DNA from 4 places in the Bradyrhizobium sp. AUGA SZCCT0177 genome. Region 3 is predicted to be linked to each of the others. Evidence: predicted binding sites of a transcription regulator. Region 3 holds the regulator's gene; each other region holds the start of a gene.
What was found. The regulator LexA, encoded in region 3, represses DNA repair genes until DNA is damaged. The targets are predictions, from matches to a motif close to TGTTCNNNNTGTGTTCNG.
Positions count from the first base shown of each region.

Region 1: the regulator LexA is predicted to act here: its motif matches at 2,574-2,591, upstream of JQ597_RS10675 (YifB family Mg chelatase-like AAA ATPase).
Region 2: the regulator LexA is predicted to act here: its motif matches at 2,916-2,933, upstream of JQ597_RS31455 (ribonuclease T2 family protein).
Region 4: the regulator LexA is predicted to act here: its motif matches at 2,723-2,740, upstream of JQ597_RS17300 (ImuA family protein).

Region 1 is NZ_JAFCMA010000007.1:159,077-163,733, forward strand. Features, by position in the region: gene gshB (glutathione synthase) at 1-126, shown strand, start outside; gene JQ597_RS10660 (MBL fold metallo-hydrolase) at 282-1,265, shown strand; gene JQ597_RS10665 (hypothetical protein) at 1,398-1,709, shown strand; gene JQ597_RS10670 (alpha/beta fold hydrolase) at 1,793-2,536, shown strand; gene JQ597_RS10675 (YifB family Mg chelatase-like AAA ATPase) at 2,640-4,178, shown strand.
Region 2 is NZ_JAFCMA010000036.1:34,210-38,866, reverse strand. Features, by position in the region: gene JQ597_RS31470 (class I SAM-dependent methyltransferase) at 1-489, shown strand, start outside; gene JQ597_RS31465 (cold-shock protein) at 572-787, opposite strand; gene JQ597_RS31460 (23S rRNA (adenine(2030)-N(6))-methyltransferase RlmJ) at 1,098-1,958, opposite strand; gene JQ597_RS31455 (ribonuclease T2 family protein) at 2,173-2,856, opposite strand; gene JQ597_RS31450 (hypothetical protein) at 3,009-3,467, opposite strand; gene JQ597_RS31445 (hypothetical protein) at 3,632-3,922, shown strand; gene JQ597_RS31440 (DUF3617 domain-containing protein) at 3,961-4,506, shown strand.
Region 3 is NZ_JAFCMA010000001.1:370,598-375,254, forward strand. Features, by position in the region: gene JQ597_RS01915 (HAD family hydrolase) at 1-89, shown strand, start outside; gene JQ597_RS01920 (molybdopterin molybdotransferase MoeA) at 102-1,313, shown strand; gene lexA (transcriptional repressor LexA) at 1,528-2,235, shown strand; gene JQ597_RS01930 (hypothetical protein) at 2,483-2,722, shown strand; gene JQ597_RS01935 (hypothetical protein) at 2,862-3,278, shown strand; gene JQ597_RS01940 (ComEC/Rec2 family competence protein) at 3,321-4,657, opposite strand, start outside.
Region 4 is NZ_JAFCMA010000013.1:133,633-138,289, forward strand. Features, by position in the region: gene JQ597_RS17290 (error-prone DNA polymerase) at 1-268, opposite strand, end outside; gene JQ597_RS17295 (Y-family DNA polymerase) at 265-1,974, opposite strand; gene JQ597_RS17300 (ImuA family protein) at 1,865-2,659, opposite strand; gene JQ597_RS17305 (putative DNA modification/repair radical SAM protein) at 2,821-4,068, shown strand; gene JQ597_RS17310 (UdgX family uracil-DNA binding protein) at 4,199-4,657, shown strand, end outside.

The DNA of each region.
Region 1 (4,657 bases), on a different contig from region 3:
GACGGCAACCTCACCGAGATCAACGTCACCTCGCCCACCGGCATCCGCGCCATCGCCCGGCTCAACGGTCCTGACGTCGCTGCAATGGTTTGGGACACCATTGAGGCGAAGCGGGCCGCGAAATAATCTTCTTCGCGCGGTTGTGCGCCTGCACACCACACCTGCACGCCTGTCAGGCGTCTAATCCTACTTGCCAATTTCGAGGCGCGGGAGCAGCCTGTAGCCGCGGATGAATCTGTCCGGCCACAACGCAGTTCTACAAAAACACTGGAGGAAGACGCATGACGATGGACGTATCGCGACGGTCCCTGCTTGCTCTCGGCGCAGGACTTGGTGTTGGCCTCGGCGCCTCGACCATGCTCGGCGGCAGCGCGCTGGCCAAGGCACCCAAGCTCGGCACGCAGACGCCTTACTGGCACCGCTTCGTTCTCGGTGACGCCGAGGTAACCGTGGTCTCCGACGGCCCGCTGCCGCTCGGCCCACCCAAGGGCACCTTCGTCGGCGTGTCCGACGACGAAGTGAAGAAGATGCTGACCGACAACTTCCTCGACGCCGAAAATGTCGTGCTCGAGCAGAACTCGCCGATCGTGAACACCGGCGACAAGCTGATCCTGTTCGACACCGGCATGGGCACTTCGAAAGCGTTCGGGGCGACCACCGGCCGCCAGCAGAAGAGCATGGCGGAAGCCGGCATCAAGCCGGGGGATATCGACGCCGTGGTGTGCTCGCATGCGCATATCGACCACATCGGCGGCCTCGTCGGCGCCGACGACAAGCCGCTATTCCCGAACGCGCAGGTCTACATCACCCAGAGCGATTTCGAGTTCTGGACCGATGAAGGCAAGCTCGGCAGTCCGCTGAAGGATTTTGTGATTCACGCCCGCAAGAATTTGATGCCGGTGCGCGACCGCATCGTCTTCATCAAGGACAACCAGGAATTCCTGCCCGGCGTGACCGCGATCGCGGCCCCCGGCCACACCGTGGGACACACCATCTTCATGGTGAGCTCGAAAGGCAAATCCTTTGCCTTCCTCGGCGACCTCACCCACCACCCGATACTGCTGTTGGAAAAGCCGCGGATGCAATTCTCCTACGACTCGGATCCGAAGCAGGCGGCGGACACCCGCGTGAAACTGCTCGACATGATCGCGGCCAACAAGACCCCGGTCATGTCCTATCATTTCGCCTGGCCCGGCTTTGGTCACATCGGCAAGACCAGCGAAGGTTTCCATTACTATCCGTCGGCGATGGTGATGAACCTTTGAGCTGCAATTATTCGGGGCCGGCCGTGCTGGCCCCGAATACCGCCGGGCTGAACCCGGCACTAGGGATCGACCCTAGACTGGCGTAAGCAAGGTTCAGCGAATCCTGACCCTGACGCTATCTAGGAGAGCCCCGTGACCGACCAACCGAACCCCAAGCCGGGCGACCTCGTCTATGAAGACACCGGAGCCGCCGCCCCGCTGGTCTATTTCGACATCGTCGGCGCCTACGGCACCATGAACGGCTCGGTCGAGATCGAACTCGCCACCCGAATTCTCATTCCCAAAACTGACGGTTCGACCGAGGTGAAATTCATCTCCTCAGGCCGCCTGCGCTGCAGCCAGAACGCCGCCGTCAATTTGCGCAACGGCCTCGATGCCGCGCTGAAGATGCTGGAGCCGCCGACGCCGAATATGGCGGTGGTTGCGGCGAGTAAGCTGAATTGAGGGGCGTCGAGACGGTGGAGGCAATCTCCAAGCCCCCTTTGTCGGACCACGGCTCATGTTGTTTGTGGTAATCCTAAGCGACGATGGAGCAGCAAGCATCTCAGGTTTCTTCACCACTCTCGTTGGTCCTGCTTCCGGGGCTTGATGGATCGGGTCGCCTCTTTGAATGGTTTGTCAAAGCACTGCCCCCAACGCTCAAGCCACAAATCATCTGTTTTCCGAAGCATGAGGACGACTATGGGGCGCTCGAAACCGACGTCTTGCGTTTGCTGCCTCAAGGCCAGCCGTTCGTTATTCTTGCTGAAAGTTTCTCCGGACCCCTTGCGCTACGCGTGGCAGCGATCGGGCATCCGCATCTAATCGCAGTCATTCTCGTTGCGAGCTTCGCGTCGCGGCCCGTCGCTTGGATGCCGCGCTTTGCAAGACACATCATGCGTCCGCTCCTTTTCCGATTGCCGGGTCAGGTTCTTCTCATGAGATGGTTCTTGTTCGGCGACAGCGCTCCAGTCGCATTGATTGAGGGCACAATTGATTGTCTCAATTCGGTCGACCCGGCGGTTCTGGCTGGTCGAACGAAGGCAGCGCTTACCGTTGATGCTACGGAGGCATTCCTACGGTGCCCCGTGCCGATACTCTATCTCGGCGGGATACAAGACCGGTTGATCACTCCTCAAACGTCTGAACGATTGAAGTCGCTACGCCCCGACCTTGAGTGCGTAATGTTGGATGCGCCGCATTTTCTTCTGCAACGAGCACCTGCCGCAGCGGTCAAAGCAGTGACCGACTTCCTATGGCGCCTGAAGCCGGCTGGTCGTCATCGTGATTAGCGGGACCGCAGCATAGCCATTTGCCAAAAGATCAAGATGTTCCCGTATTGTTCTTGTGTTCCTCCCCCGGTTCCGCTACCCTCGGTAGAGGCAAGGGGTCGGCATGGTTCAGCGGGTTTCTACCGTAGCCTTTGAGGGGATCGAGGCCCGCGCGGTCGACGTGCAGGTGCAGGTCGCGCACGGGCTGCCGGTGTTTGCGATCGTCGGCCTGCCCGACAAGGCGGTTTCCGAGGCGCGCGAGCGGGTGCGTTCGGCGCTGATCGCTTCGGGGCTGGCGCTGCCGGCACGGCGGATCACTGTCAACCTCGCCCCCGCCGACGTGCCGAAGGAAGGCAGCCATTACGATCTGCCGATCGCGCTCGGCCTGATGGCCGCCATCGGCGCGATCCCGCCCGACGCGCTCGCCGGTTTCACGGTGCTCGGCGAACTCGGGCTCGACGGATCGATCGCGCCGGTCGCGGGCGTGCTGCCGGCGGCCATCGGCGCCAATTCACGCGACGAGGGCCTGATCTGCCCCGCGGCCTGCGGAACGGAAGCGGCCTGGGCGAGCCCGGACATCCAGATCATCGCGGCGAAATCGCTGATCCAGATCGCCAACCATTTTAAAGGCACGCAGCTGCTGTCGCGGCCGCAGCCGAAAGTCCACGAGCGCGAGGAAACGCTGCTCGACTTGCGCGACATCAAGGGCCAGGAGAGCGCAAAGCGCGCGCTGGAGATCGCGGCGGCCGGCGGACATCATTTGCTGATGATCGGCTCGCCCGGCGCCGGCAAATCGATGCTGGCGGCGCGGCTGCCCTCGATCCTGCCGCCGCTGTCGCCGTCGGAACTTTTGGAAGTCTCGATGATCGCCTCCGTCGCCGGCGAGATCCGCGACGGCGCATTGACCGCGCGGCGGCCATTTCGGGCGCCACATCATTCCGCCAGCATGGCCGCGCTGACCGGCGGCGGGATGCGCGCAAAACCCGGCGAGATCTCGCTGGCGCATCAGGGCGTGCTGTTCCTCGACGAATTGCCGGAGTTCGATCCGCGCGTGCTGGACTCGCTGCGCCAGCCGCTGGAAAACGGCGAGGTCGCGGTGTCCAGGGCCAATCACCGCGTCACCTATCCGGCGCGCTTCATGCTGGTCGCGGCGATGAACCCGTGCCGCTGCGGCCATGCCTATGAGCCCGGCTATTCCTGCAAGCGCGGACGGATCGATCGCTGCACAGGGGATTATCAGGTGCGCATCTCCGGCCCGATGATGGACCGCATCGATTTGCGCATCGAAGTGCCGGCGGTGACCGCGGCCGACCTGATCCTGCCGCCGCCGAGTGAAGGCTCCGCCGAAGTCGCCGCCCGTGTCGCCGCCGCCCGCGACGTCCAGCTCGCGCGCTACGCCGCCGCCGGCATGCCGCATGTCCGCACCAATGCCGAAGCCCCCGCGTCGCTGCTGGAGACCATCGCGCAGCCGGATGCGCAGGGACAAAAGCTGCTGCGCGACGCCGCCGAGACCATGAAGCTGACCGCGCGCGGCTATCACCGCGTGCTGCGCGTCGCCCGCACGCTGGCCGACCTCGACGGCGCGGACAAGATCGGCCGTCTGCATCTGGCGGAAGCGCTGTCGTATCGCGCATTGGCCGATGATTCGCGGCGCGCGGCGTGACGGTCTCGTGTATGGGTAGAGCGCAGCGAAACCCATCAACTCCATCGCAAGTCAGCGATGGGTTTCGCTGAGCCTGTCATCGGGCGCGCATTCGCGCGACCCGTTGGCTCTACCCATCCTACGAGGTCCCGGGCTTGCGCTTCCAAATCAGAAAGCCGAAACAATTCAGTTGCGGTTGTTGCCTTAGGACTGTGCCGGACCCGCAGTCGCCAAGTCGTCACTCTGGCACCACGTAAGCCGTCCCGGCGGGCCGCTTTCTAATCTTGTCGCGACAAACTGACACCACGGGCAAATCAGTTCTGAGTTTCAGAAATCGTGTCAAGTAGAAAATTTCTGTAAATCAAAAATTTTTCTGTTGTCGGCCGGCCCAAATCAGTGCGCATCTATCGCCATCCCGTCCTGGTCAGAAGGGCGTCGGCCGTCGTCACGGACGTTGGGCGGGTTGCGGTGGACGCTGGTTTACGCTGAGACGACGGCGT
Region 2 (4,657 bases), on a different contig from region 3:
AAGCGCGACATGCTGGCCGCCGCGACGATCGCCGTGCCGGACACGCTGACCTATGTCGCGATAGATTTCGAACGGCAGACATTGGCCGAAGCGCTGGACGCCGCAGGCTTTGTCGCCGCCAAACGCAGCTTCTTCAGCTGGCTCGGCGTGGTGCCTTATCTGACCGAGACGGCGGTGTTCTCGACGCTCGGCTATATCGCGCAGCTCGAAGGCGGTGCTGAAGTGGTGTTCGACTATGTCAATCCCGCAAGCTCGGTCGCACCGGCCGGCCGCGCCGCGCATCAAGCGCTTGCCGAGCGGGTGGCCGCGGTTGGCGAAAGCCTTCAGAGCTATTTCGATACCGCATCGCTTTGCGCCCGCATGAGCGCGACCGGCTTTCGGCATGTCGATGATGTCGGCCCTGACAGGATCGCGGCGCGCTTCTTCCCCGAGAGCGAACGTACGGCACCGGCGCGTGCCGGCCACATCATGCACGCCTCCACGTTCTGAGGCGCGCCTCGCGCTCAGCGGGATTTGGTGCAGGCAAAACTTCAGTCCGCTTTCACCGCCAAGCTTCAGCTCACGCGTCAGCTTACGATGAAATCACCAGGTTGACCGCCTTGGGGCCTTTGCCCTTCTTGTCCGGTTCGACCTCGAATGTAATGCGCTGTCCTTCAGTCAAATCCTTCAATCCGGCCCGCTCGACGGCAGTGATGTGAACGAACACGTCGCGACCGCCGTCATCGGGCTTGATGAAGCCGTAGCCACGTTCTCCATTGAAGAACTTGACTGTACCAGTCATGGCCATCGGGAAAACTCCTCCCCGTATTGCTCCGCCGCTACGCGCAATTCGCGTATCGGCCGACCGGACATTCGCTGCCGGAAGCTTGGCCACCTGAACCGATCGGGTCACGCACCGATCAGTCTGGATTTTTTTAGGCCTTGATCACTCCGCCGCAACCATTCGCGGAAGCGGAACGTAAAGCCAGTCATAACGGCCGAGCATAATACGGTTCCGCGCAAATTGACTATGGCTCAATCGCACTTTTCAGCCCGATGCACTGCCTTGAAGGCTTACCCCCAAAGGTTTGCATTCAAGGCTTGCATTCAAGGAGCCTTCAAGGTTTGGGCGTCTCAAGCCTGAACCGGCCGGCGCCGCCCTGGCCGAGCGGTTTTTCCAGTTCGGGTAAAATGGTCTTCAGCTCGCCCGCCAGCGTCCACGGCGGGTTGACGATCAGAAGCCCGGTTGAGGTGAGGGGACCGCCGGCCTGCTGCGGTGCGACGCTGAATTCGAGCCGCAGACATTTCCCGGCCGGCTTGCCGGTCTCAGCCACAGCGGCGACATGCCGCGCCAGGCCGTCGGTGATGCGCCGGCTTTTGACCGGATACCACAGCAGATAGCTGCCGGTCGGCCACTTCGCATAGGCCTCCGCAAAGCCGTCGGCGAGCTTTTCGAACTCGTCCTTTTGCTCGAACGAAGGGTCGATCAGCACCAGGCCGCGCCGCTCGTTCGGCGGCACGAAGGCCGGCAACGCCGTCCAGCCGTCGAGATCGACCACCCGGGCCTGGGTGTCGCGGCGCAGCGCATCGATCAATTGCTTGTGGGCTTTCGGCTCGATCTCGCATGCCGTGAGGCGGTCCTGCGGCCGCAGCAGCGCGCGCGCGATCAAGGGCGATCCGGGATAGGCTTTCAGCTCGGCTTGCGCGTTGAAGGCCCTGACGATGTCGAGATAGGGCGCCACCAGCGGCAACGCATTTTCCGAGAACCGCGCCTGCATCACCCGCGCGATGCCGGTCAGCCATTCGCCGCTGCGGCGGGCCTCATCACCGGACAGATCGTAGCGCCCGGCGCCGGCATGGGTGTCGATGACGCGAAAGGCTGCAGGTTTTTCCTGCAGATAGGTCAGCATCCGCACCAGCACGATGTGCTTGATGACATCGGCAAAGCCGCCGGCATGAAAGGCGTGTCGGTAGTTCATGATGAGAAATTCAAGAGCCGTTGGAGAAGACGTCTACGTCTTCTACTCGTCATGGCCGGGCATAGTAAGTCTGCTGCGCAGACTACGTAAACTTGTCTGCGCTCCCGGCCATCCACGTCTTTGAACACCAGACGAAGGAAGACGTGGATGCCCGGGTCATCTAGCGCGAAGACGCGCTTCGCGCTTCTGCCCGGGCATGACGGCGAGGGAGGTTTTAACTCCCCCGCACCGGCGGCATCACGACCTCGTCGCGGCGGCAGGCGCGGCGGTCGATTTCTTCGCAGGAGCGGAATTGCAGGTCCTTGCTCATGCAGACCCTAACTTCGCTGAGGCGCCGGCTGCTGCAGACGACCGAAATCGCCGAGCTGCTCAGGCCGGGATTGACCTTGATAAAGGCTGCCTCGAGCGCCTCGGGGGCGATCGTCTTCGATTCCGACAATTGCAGGAATTCCTCGGGGATCTTCACCGCGGCGCGGGCTTTGCGGATGTTCTCGAAATAGGCACGCGCGCCAAGGCCGGAACAGGTGCCATGCTTGTCCCACTCGTTGAAGATCAGCCCGGGCGCCGGCATCAGGTCCAGCATCGACGACATGACGTTGCGGTCGAGACGGGGCGACGGCCGCTGGCAATATTCGGGAAAGCCGCGCTCATATTGCGGCCACAGGCCGTGGACCACGAAGGAAAACGGGCGCTCGCACTGGATCTGCGCAGAACGGCCGCTATTGCCGCGTTCGGAGGCCGCCTCGCAGAAGGAGGGCGACCACGACAGGGCCAGCACGTAGAAATCGAACTCGCCAGGGGCGTTCTGCCGGCGGTCCTGCGCGGCGGCGTGGCCCGCGGTGACCAAGACAAGTGCCAGCGAAATCAGCAGCCGCGAAACAATGACTGATGGAAACATCAAACGCTCCCTTACTCGCAAAGCATGACGTACTCAATTACCCTAGCCTAGCAGGGAGCCGGAACATTTCAAGAACAAAAATGGCGTTAGCGCGAATCGGGTGGCGCCGGCCACCGCGATCGAAAAACCCAGGCAGGGAGCTTAGGCTAAGCTTAAGGCCGCGCAGCCTTGCAGCCGGGGTTATAGGCCCAGTTACGGTCCAGCCCGGTGACGCACCATTCGACACCCTGGCCGAAGCCGGCAAAGCCGCCATCCTCGACGATCGAATAGTGCACGTTGCGCACCTTGCCGTCGCTCAGCATCACGTCGCCGGTGCAATAGCGGCGCGGAATGTTGTCGGATTGCCAGGGCCGGAACGTGGTTTCGTGGATCCGGCCATAGGAGGTGATGGTCAGGGGCGAATTCCAGAAGGTGCTTTCCTTCTCGCGGAACTGCGAAATGATGGTCGGCAGCGCCGATTCGCACGGCGCAACGCGCCCGTCATACCGGGGACCGGACAGCCAGAAATTCAATTCCAGCGGATTGGCGGCCTGCGCCGACTGGCCGAATGCCAGGACAGCGAGCGACGCGGCCAGGCCGAGGGTTTTCAACGATGTGAAGAGGGTGCGCATGGGAATTCCGCTGGTCATCCAACCCTTAGGACCGTGCCGTGAAGCCCGGACGAGGTCAAGTGCAGCGCGGCAACACCTTGCAGGCAAGTCGAGGTCCGGCCGTAACCCATTCTTTTCACGGCCGCCGGCGCACTCTATGGTGGCCCCAGCGAATGGAGTCTGCGATGCAAAGAATTGGGGCCGCGTGCCTGGTTGCGATGTGCGGGTTGCTGTCGGCTGCGCCGGCACAGGCCGACTGGGTGCCGCCGTTCAAGGGCAATGATACCGGCGGCATTGTCGCCTATTCGCTGGCGAGACAGGCGGATGCACGCCAGCTCGCGGTCGATCACTGCGCCGGTTACGGCAAGGTGGTGAAATTCCTGGCAGTGCAGCCCTATGAGGGCGGATACGTCTCCTTCGCCTGCCGCTGGGTGCCCTATGGGACTCACGCCCGGCCGCTGCGCACGCTCTACTGAGCCGGACCTGAACGCCTGAACCACCAGGGGGCGCGAGCATGGCGCGACAGCTTCATTCATTTTGTTTGGCGCTTGGCCTGCTCGCGGTGTGGCCTGCGAGCCATGCCAGCGCCGTCGAGCTGCCGGTGCGCAAGGCCGGCCTGTGGGAAATGAAGGTGGTGCAGACCGGCTCGCCGGTGCCCGAGATGACGATGCAGCAGTGCACCGACGCGACCACCGACAAGGATATGAGCACCTCGTTCTCGCCGATGGCCAAGGACGTCTGCTCGAAAAACGATACCCAGAAGACCGCGACCGGCTACGTCACCGATTCCGTCTGCGGCTCCGGCGGCATGTCGGTCAAATCGCGTGCCGAGATCACTGGCGATTTCAGCTCCGCCTACACCGTGAAGTCGACCTCGAACACCACGGGCGCTCCGGCCGGCGTGCCGCGCGATTCCACGACCACGATCGAGGCGAAGTGGCTCGGCGCCTGCAAGGCCGATCAAAAGCCCGGCGACATCATCATGCCCGGCGGCATGAAGATAAATCTCAAGGACATGGAAAAGCTGAAGGGCCTGCTGCCGAAGCAGCTGCCGAAGTAAGGAGGCCGCAGAGTGACGATGCCGCAGAGTTCTGTCGCGGTGAATTGTCGTCCCTGCGAACGCTCAGATGCGCAATTGCGCATCGGGGGACCCATACTCCGCGGCCGATATTGTCGAAAAAGGAAGATGACGATCAGCCGATAAAACCAAC
Region 3 (4,657 bases):
TCGACGGCGCGCGGGCGCGCGGCCTGGCCGCGGTACATGTGACAGGGCCGGATGACGTCGCAAAGGCGCTCGCCGCGCTGGGAATTTGAGAGGGTGTTGCCGTGGCCCTGATGCCGGTCGTTGATGCACTGGCCGCGATCCTTGCGGGCGCCGATCCCTTGGCGGAAGAAATGGCCGCACTCGACACGGCCTGGCATCGGGTGCTCGCGCGCGACCTTGCGGCAAAGCGCACCCAGCCGCCGCAGGCGATGTCGGCGATGGACGGCTATGCGGTGCGATCGGCCGACGCCGCCGACCTCTCCGCGCGGCTGAAGGTGATCGGCGAAGTCGCGGCGGGCCGCCCGTTCGAGCGCATGGTGGGCCCGGGCGAAGCGGTCCGGATTTTCACCGGCGGGGTGATCCCTGATGGCGCCGACGCCGTCATCATCCAGGAAGACACGGCTGCCAGCGGCGACCACGTCACGATCACGGAAACCGCCAAACCGGGACGGCATATCCGCGCCGCCGGCGCCGATTTCCGCGAGGGCGATGTGCTGCTCACCAGGGGAAGCCGCCTCACCGAACGCGACCTGTCGCTCGCCGCCGGCATGAACTATCCGGAACTCGCCGTGATCAGCCGCCCCAAGGTGGCGGTGCTCGCCACCGGCGACGAGCTGGTGATGCCGGGCTCGATCCCGGGCCCCGGCCAGATCGTCTACTCCAACGGCTATGCGCTGCGCGCGCTGGCGCGGGCCGAGGGCGCCGAGACCATCGATTTCGGCATCGCCGCCGACACGGTCGAGGCGACCACCGACGGCATCCGCCGCGCCCGCGCATCGGGCGCCGACATCCTGATCACGATGGGCGGCGCCTCGGTCGGCGACCACGACCTCGTCAAGCGCTCGCTGGAGGCCGAGGGCGTGGCCATGGCGTTCTGGCGCATCGCGATGCGGCCGGGCAAGCCGATGATGCACGGGCGCCTCGGGGCGATGCGGGTGATCGGCCTGCCCGGCAATCCGGTCTCGTCCTATGTCTGTGGTTTCCTGTTTCTGGTGCCGCTGATTCGCGCGCTGTCGGGCCGAAAAACCATCCATCACGCGCGTGAGACCGCCCTGCTCGGCCGCGATCTCCCCGCCAACGACCAGCGCGAAGACTATCTTCGCGCACGACTTGAAGAGCGCGAGGACGGTGCGTTGATCGCGGTGCCGGTGAGCCACCAGGACTCGTCGCTGCTTGGAAATCTCGCTGCGGCACGGGCGCTTTTGATACGTCCGCCGTTTGCGCCGGCGCTGCCGAAAGGCACGCCATGCGAGTTCCTGCGCCTGCCGGAATGACGCATCGCGGCGGCCTGTTCGGGCGAAGTCGGCGCGCGTTCACCTGAAATTAAGTGGTTGCGGAACATGTATCGAACATATAGTGTTCGTTCATGATTTGTTTCGAGAGCTAGTGTCTACAAATGGGAGTTTTGGACTTCCGAATTTGAGACCGCACTCGCAACTGAACTGAACGACCACGAATTACGACGCGCCAACCGGGGGATTGCTCGAGATGCTTACGCGCAAACAGTATGAACTTCTGCGTTTCATCAACGAACGGCTCAAGGAAGCCGGCGTGCCGCCCTCCTTCGACGAAATGAAGGATGCGCTCGACCTCCGCTCCAAGTCCGGCATCCACCGCCTCATCACCGCCCTGGAAGAGCGCGGCTTCATCCGCCGCCTGCCCAACCGTGCCCGCGCCATCGAAGTCATCAAGCTGCCCGAGCTTGCGGGCGCCGGTAACGGCAACGGCCGCCGCGGCTTCACTCCCAGCGTCATCGAAGGCACGCTCGGCAAGGTCCGCGCCGCCAGTGCGTCCGCCGAGGACGATGGCAACCGTCCGGTCGCCGTTCCCGTCATGGGCCGGATCGCCGCCGGCACCCCGATCGAGGCGCTGCAGACCCGCAGCCACACCATCAGCGTACCGCCTGACATGCTCGGCTCCGGCGAACATTACGCGCTCGAAGTCCGCGGCGATTCCATGGTGGACGCCGGCATTCTCGACGGCGACATGGCGCTGATCCAGCGCAACGAGACCGCCGACACCGGCGATATCGTGGTGGCGCTGATCGACGAGGAGGAAGCCACCCTGAAACGCTTCCGCCGCCGCGGCGCCTCGATCGCGCTGGAGCCTGCCAACACCTCCTATGAAGTCCGCATCCTGCCGCCGAACCGGGTCCGGATTCAGGGCAAGCTGATCGGGCTGTACCGGAAGTACTGAGGGCGGCCCGCTTTCGCGGGCGCTTCTGTTCGGTAACGACATCCGTAAGCGCGTCATGCCCGGCCTTGTGCCGGGCATCCACGTTGTTGGCTGCAAGATCAAGACCCGGCCCTGACGGAGAACGGTGGGGCCGCGCGTCGCACAATTGCCCAGAATGCGGCAAAAACTGTGCGGGCGAGGATGGTTGGTTTGACGCGTTTTCAACTCGAAGACGCAAAAACCGGGGGGACGAGACGTGGTCAGCAGTATGATCACCAAGATCACCTGGCAGAGGGCGGGACTCGTGACCGAGCCGGGCCGCTACATGCTCCGGTTCGGCTGGCTGATGGTGACGGCGGAAGATCTCGCGATCTGGCAGCAATATCCGGAGGCTGCGTTCACGCTGGTCGCGCTGCCCGGGATTGCCGACGACGGAAGGGAGCAATTCCATCTCGGCGCCTTCGAACTGCCGCTGCCGCCGATGCCCGAAGATCCGCAGCCGTCGTAGCGCGTTTGTGATCGGGCACGCCGGCCTTTCCGTCGCACTATTGCCCAGAACAGGAATAGACTTTGCTCAAGTCCACTCTGATAGAGGCCAGCGCCTCGAGGGAGGCACGGGTCTCTATCTCTTACGAGGGAGCGATCCGATGTGTGACTATAGTTTGCACGCGATGGCAACGCGTCCTGCTGAGGTCGGCGAGACATTGATATCGACCACCTTCCGCGGCACCTCGACCCGCGGCTTTGCCAGCGAACGCGACCCCGCAGTCGCGGTCTGCATGCTGCCCGGGACCGAACTGGCCTTCGCGCAAGACGTCAAATACGACAATCGCTGGATCTGGACGCGGACGATCGGTTTTCGCGTCGGCAAGTTCAACACCATCGATCCGCATATCAAGGAACGTCACCACGACGCGATCGAATTTCCCGACGGCAGCCATGTGCTGGTGACGCAGCTTTGCGAGGGTCAGCGCGTCACCGTGCTGCAATTGCCGGTGGTGCATCCGATTCCCGAGCGCACAACAACGAAGGCGGACACGGCGACACCGCTTTCCACCGGTTGAATTCCGCGCCGCCGGTCGCGCCCCGCCGGGGAACGTGAATCCTTATTCCTCGGCCTGGAGATCCGCTTCCGACGGGGTCGCATCGACCGCACGCGGCGCCGTACGGCGCGGCGCGAGGATGGTTGTCTCCGCGTCCCCCTCGCCCGCGATCGCCGGCGACCATGGACGATCGACGCCCCGGAGCTTGACGGCATCGATGGTAAATCCGCTGCCGCTTCGCCGCAGCACCATGGCGCCCTGCCGCCGCAGACGCTCCGCAGAGATCACCGAGGCGCCGCACGCCGCAGGCGCCTGCCTTGCGGTGACCACCAGCGCCGCGCGCTCACAATCATCCGCCAGCGCTTCCGGCCGCAGCGCCAATGCCACGAACCCGCCACCGGCGCCTTGCATCACGCAGCCGCTCTCGTCGCATGAGACGCCCTCGGTGAGCGAGGCATCGGCAGGCTTTCGGGCGTCGGCATCCCCCGCCAGCCATTCCTTGACGAGGAAGCCATCCCTCGCGGCGCCCTTGGCCGCGCGCATCAAATGCAGTTTGCCGTCCTGGCCGCGGACACCGACATTGCGCCCGTCGGCGGAGATCAGGATGTCCGGCTGCGGCACCCTCGCCGCCCACACCGCCGCCACCAGCACCACGGCCGCGCCGGTATAGCGCAGCGGCGTCCGCAACAAGCCGAGCAGGATGATGCCAAGACTCGCCGCAATCAGCGGGCCGATGCCGAACGCCGGCACACGACCAACCGCGCCCGGCAAGGCCGCGACCCATTGCGTGACAACGATCATCCAGTCGATGCCGACGCCCATGATGGCCCAGAACACACCGTCAAAACCAAACGGCATCGCAACCAGGCCGAGCAGGCCCGCCGGCATCACCAGCGCCGAGACCACCGGCATCGCCGCGAGATTGGCGAGCACGCCATAGGGCGTCACCCGGTGGAAATGAAACGCCGCGTAAGGCGTGGTGGCAAGGCCCGCCACCAATGAGGCCAGGAGCAGCATCGTGATCTCGCGGCCGCCCCACAGCGCCACCTGCGCCGTCGCGGAATGATCCGGCTGCGCGAACAGGCGCGGCATGCCGAGTTGCACCAGCGCCACCAGTCCGAGGGTCGCCGCAAACGACATCTGGAAGCTCGGATGCACCAGCGCCTCCGGTGCGATGGTCAAGACAATGAGGGCCGCGACCGCGAGCGTTCGAAACGTGATGGCGCGGCGGTCGACCATGACCGCGATCAGCACCACGGCCGTCATGAAGAACGAACGCTGGGTCGCGACTTCAGCGCCGGAGAGCAACAGATAAAACGCCGACGCGGCGAGTGCCGCCACCGCCGACCATTTCTTGATCGAAAAACCAACCGTGAGCGTCGGGAACAGCGCCAGCAGTG
Region 4 (4,657 bases), on a different contig from region 3:
GGTCGCGCGGATAGACAAGAATATCCGGCGTGCCGTCCATGAAGACGAGGCGCGAACCGATCAGAAGCTTTGGCTTGTGCAGAAGTTCCGGGTTGTCGAGCTCCTTCCAGGCGCGCACCACGCCGGCCAGCGTGTTGTGATCGGCGATCCCGATCACGGGAATACCAAGCCGGCTCGCCTCCTGCACATAGGCGCGCGGATCGGATCCGCCGCGCAGGAAGGAGAAATTCGTGGTGATGCCGATTTCGGCATAGGCAGGCGTATTCATGCGAACAGCCCGTGCACGAACCATTTGGGCAGAACGGGTTCACCCTCCTCGTCGCTTTTGAGTTCGCCCTCATAAAGCCCGTCGCGGTAGATCCAGAACCGCAGCCCTTCCGCGTCCTCGATCCGGAAATAATCCCGCGTCAGCGCCTCGCCATTCTGCTTCCACCATTCCATCGCGATACGTTCGGGACCTTCCACCCGCACCACCGCATGGGTGACGCGCCGCCAGGTAAATTGATGCGGCGGCCCGTCGGGCACGGATGCAAACGGCACGTTGATGGGCTCAGGTCTTTCGAACAGCCGCAGCGGCCGCAATGGCGGCTCGCTCGCGATACGATCAGGCCAGGCGGCTTGCGTCGCGGCCGCCAGATGATGCTGCGCCGATACCGCCAGCACCGCGCGTTCCGGGATATGGGTGTCCTGCGGCAGATGCACGACGACGCGCTTTCCCCCGATCCGCGCCGCGATGCGGTCGATCAGGGCGGCCAGTTCGTCATTGTCATGGACATTGGCGTCGAGATCGCGCTGCTGCTGCACCACGATTTCGGTGCGGCTGGCGGACAGGCGTATCAGGTCAAAGCCGAAGCCGGGATCGAGCGGATCGTTCAAGGCATCGAGCCGCTCGCGAAACAGCCGGTCGATCACCTCAGGCCTGGTCACCGGACGACCGGTATCGACCGTAATGTTGCGCACCGCGCCGTCGGTGCGGAAGAAACTCGCCTCCAACCGCCGCGCGCCCTTGCCTTGCTTGTCCATCGCGGTGACCAGCATGCCTGCGAGCGAGGACAGGTTGATCGCGATCACGGTGTCGGTGGCAACAGGTTCGGGAAAGCGTTTTTCGACGATGTAATCCGGCAAGGGTTTTCGCGGGCTGATCGGCGCATCGCCCTGCCCCAGCGAGTGTTCGAGCAAAGTCGTGAAGCCGGCGCCAAATCGCGCCGTGATCTCGTGGCGGGCGCGCGCGGCGACGTCGCCGATGGTTTTCAGTCCGGCGCGGCGCAGGCCGCTGGTGATCGCACTATCGGCGCCGAGCGCCGAGACCGGCAGCGGGCCGACGGCGTCGGCCTCCTCGCCATCGGCAATGATTTTCCCCGACGCATGGCGCGTCATCGTACGGGCGCAGATCGAGGTGCCGGCGATATCAGCGCTGACGACAAAGCCTCTGCGGGTCAGCGCGCCGCACAGGGTCTGCAGCAGCGCGCGCTCGCCGCCGAACAGATGGGCGCAGCCGGTGATGTCGAGATACAGCCCGTGCGGGGGATCGAGCGCCACCAGCGGCGTGAAGCGATCGCACCAGTCGGCGATATCGCCAAGCGTCTTGGCGTCCGCAACCGGATCGGCATCGAACACCGTCAATTCCGGACAGATGGCGCGGGCATTGGCGAGCGGCAGGCCGATCTCGAGGCCGGAGCGCGCCGCGAGATCATCGAGCGCATAGATCTGCAGCGCGTTGTTTTGCTTGGCGACGACGACGGTGGGGGCTGGCACCTCTCCCGCTTGCGGGGACACACGAACAGCATGACTCGCGGAGACACCCCCACCCCGACCCTTCCCCGCAAGCGGGAGAGAGGGCGCACTGCCCGTGCCGTAAGAGATTTCAACCCGCTCTGCGCTGCCCTGCGTAAGCTGCCGCTTGATGCGGTCGATGGGCAGGCGTGGCAGCCAGAGGCTGAGGATTCGCCGCCGGTTCGCTGAAAAGGCACTCATCACATTTCCATTCCATGATCCACCGCCCAACCGGGCCATGACGGTTACGAACGAGCTCGGCGTCGAACACCGGCGCGCCCCACGCATGCCAGGGTGCTGATGGCGGCGAATGCGCCGCGCGCACGATCCACCTTGTCTCCGCGGTCGAGGGCTGCGGCGTCGCCGCCAGCCGCAACAGCAATGCGGTGACGCCGGAAGCCTGCGCTGCCAAAGTCAGTTTGCGGCTGGCGACGAGATCGAGCTGGCGCGGCTCGCCCCAGACTTCCAGCACCACGGCGCCCAGCGCATCGCAGGCCAGCGCGTCGGCGGCGGTCCGTAGCGCCGCGTCGGCATCGGCGGCGCGCACGGTTACCAGCAGCCGCGGATCGAGGCCGAGTTCGGCGAGCCCGCTCATCGACAGCGCGCCGGATTCGATTTCCGAAAAATCCTGCCGCACCCAGACCAGCGGCCGGCGCGATGTCACCCGTCCCGCAAGGCCCGCGATGAATCCCGTCGCCGCCGCACCCTGATGTCCTTCGGCGAAGACTTCATGCACCGCGGCGCGGGCAAGGCCGCCGCACAGCGTCGCATCGGCCTCGGCATGGCCGAGCGCCACTTTGTGAAGCGCATGCGTATCCGCGCCCGCCTCGATGCGCTCGATGCGGCCGCGCAAACTTGCAAGCGTGCTCATGCGCGCGCCGGTCATGCGCCGCTCCTTGGAAATTGTGGGCCATTGCTGGTTTTGAAATGAACCCGCTGCTGGTTCATTTGTTCATGATATGTTCTAATATAAAGCTAACAGGCCCGGCAGAGTCAATCGGGATTACTACTCAGGCGATTCATAAGCGGAATCAAAGGGATTCAAGGATGGACGTGCAACGCAAGCTGGAAATCCTGGCCGATGCCGCCAAATACGACGCTTCCTGCGCCTCCAGCGGCACCGAGAAGCGGGATTCCAGCGACGGCAAGGGCCTCGGCTCGACCTCGCCCGGCATGGGCATCTGCCATTCCTACGCGCCGGACGGCCGCTGCATCTCGCTGCTCAAAGTCCTGCTCACCAATGCCTGCAACTACGATTGCCTTTATTGCGTCAACCGCACCTCCAGCAATGTGCCGCGGGCGCGCTTCACCGTCGACGAGGTGGTGAAGCTGACGATCGACTTCTATCGCCGCAATTACATCGAAGGCCTGTTTCTCTCCTCCGGCATCATCCGCAGCGCCGACTACACCATGGAACAGGTCGTTTCTGTCGCGAGAAAACTGCGCGAGGAGCATCACTTCCGCGGCTACATTCATCTGAAAACCATTCCGGAAGCCGATGATGCGCTAATCACCGAGGCCGGCAGATATGCCGACCGGCTCAGCATCAACATCGAAGTGCCCGAGGAAGCCAGCCTTGCCAAACTCGCGCCGGAAAAAGACGTGCGCGCGATCCGCCGCACCATGGGCCGATTGCGGCTCAAGCTCGATGAAGCGCAGGACAACAATAACAACAACAAGACCGTAACAAAGGCAAAGCCGCCGCTCTTCGCTCCGGCCGGCCAGAGCACGCAGATGATCATCGGCGCGGATGCGGCCGACGACAAAACCATTCTCCATACCAGCGCCAATCTCTATGGCTCCTACAAACTCAAACGCGTCTATTATTCCGCCTTCAGCCCGATCCCGGATGCCAGCCGCGCGTTGCCGCTGGCCGCTCCTCCGCTGGTCCGCGAGCACCGGCTCTATCAGGCCGACTGGTTGATGCGGTTTTATGGTTTCGACGTCGGCGAGATCGTCGACGAAGCCGCCGGCATGCTGCCGCTCGATATCGATCCAAAACTCGCCTGGGCATTGCGGCACCGCGACCGGTTTCCGCTCGATGTGAACCGGGCCAGCCGCGAGGACCTGCTGCGCGTGCCCGGATTCGGCCGCAAGGCCGTCGATCGCATCATCGCCACGCGCCGCGTCACATCGATCCGTGCGGCCGATCTCGCCCGGCTGCACATCCCGAGGAATAAGGCGCTGCCGTTCATCGTTCTCAGCGATCACCGCCCGCAGCCGCATCTGCTCGACGGGGCGAAGCTGGCGGAACGATTCAGGCCGAAGGCGACGCAATTGGGGTTTGGGTTTTGACCACAGTCGTCATTGCGAGCGAAGCGAAGCAATCCATAGCGCCACAAGCGGAGGAATGGATTGCTTCGTCGCTTCGCTCCCTTGCGCAAACGCTTCGCGTTTGTCGCAGGCAATGACGAGGAGGAGAGACATGCACCACATCACCCTCGACGGCGAAACCGATTTTGACGGCTGGCGTAAGGCGGCACGGACGCTGGTGCTGAATGATGTAAGCCCGGCCGACGTGACATGGCGTGTGCAAGGTGACGCGCCCGAATTGTTTGAATCGACCACCCCACTGCCCGACCCGCCAAATGCGACTTTCAACGTCCCGGCCAAATTCGTCGAGCTGGTGAAAGCCGCGATCCTGCATCGCAATAGCGAACGCTTTGCCATCCTCTATCGCCTGCTGTGGCGGCTACGCGGCAACCACGACCTGCTTGTCGTTGCGACCGATCCTGACGTGGCGGAGGTCGCGGCGATGGCAAAGGCCGTGCACCGCGACGAGCACAAGATGCACGCCTTTGTGCGCTTCCGTGAAATCGGCCGCGAGCAGAAATCGCATTTCGTCGCCTGGTTCGAGCCGGAGCATCATATCGTGGAGCTGGCC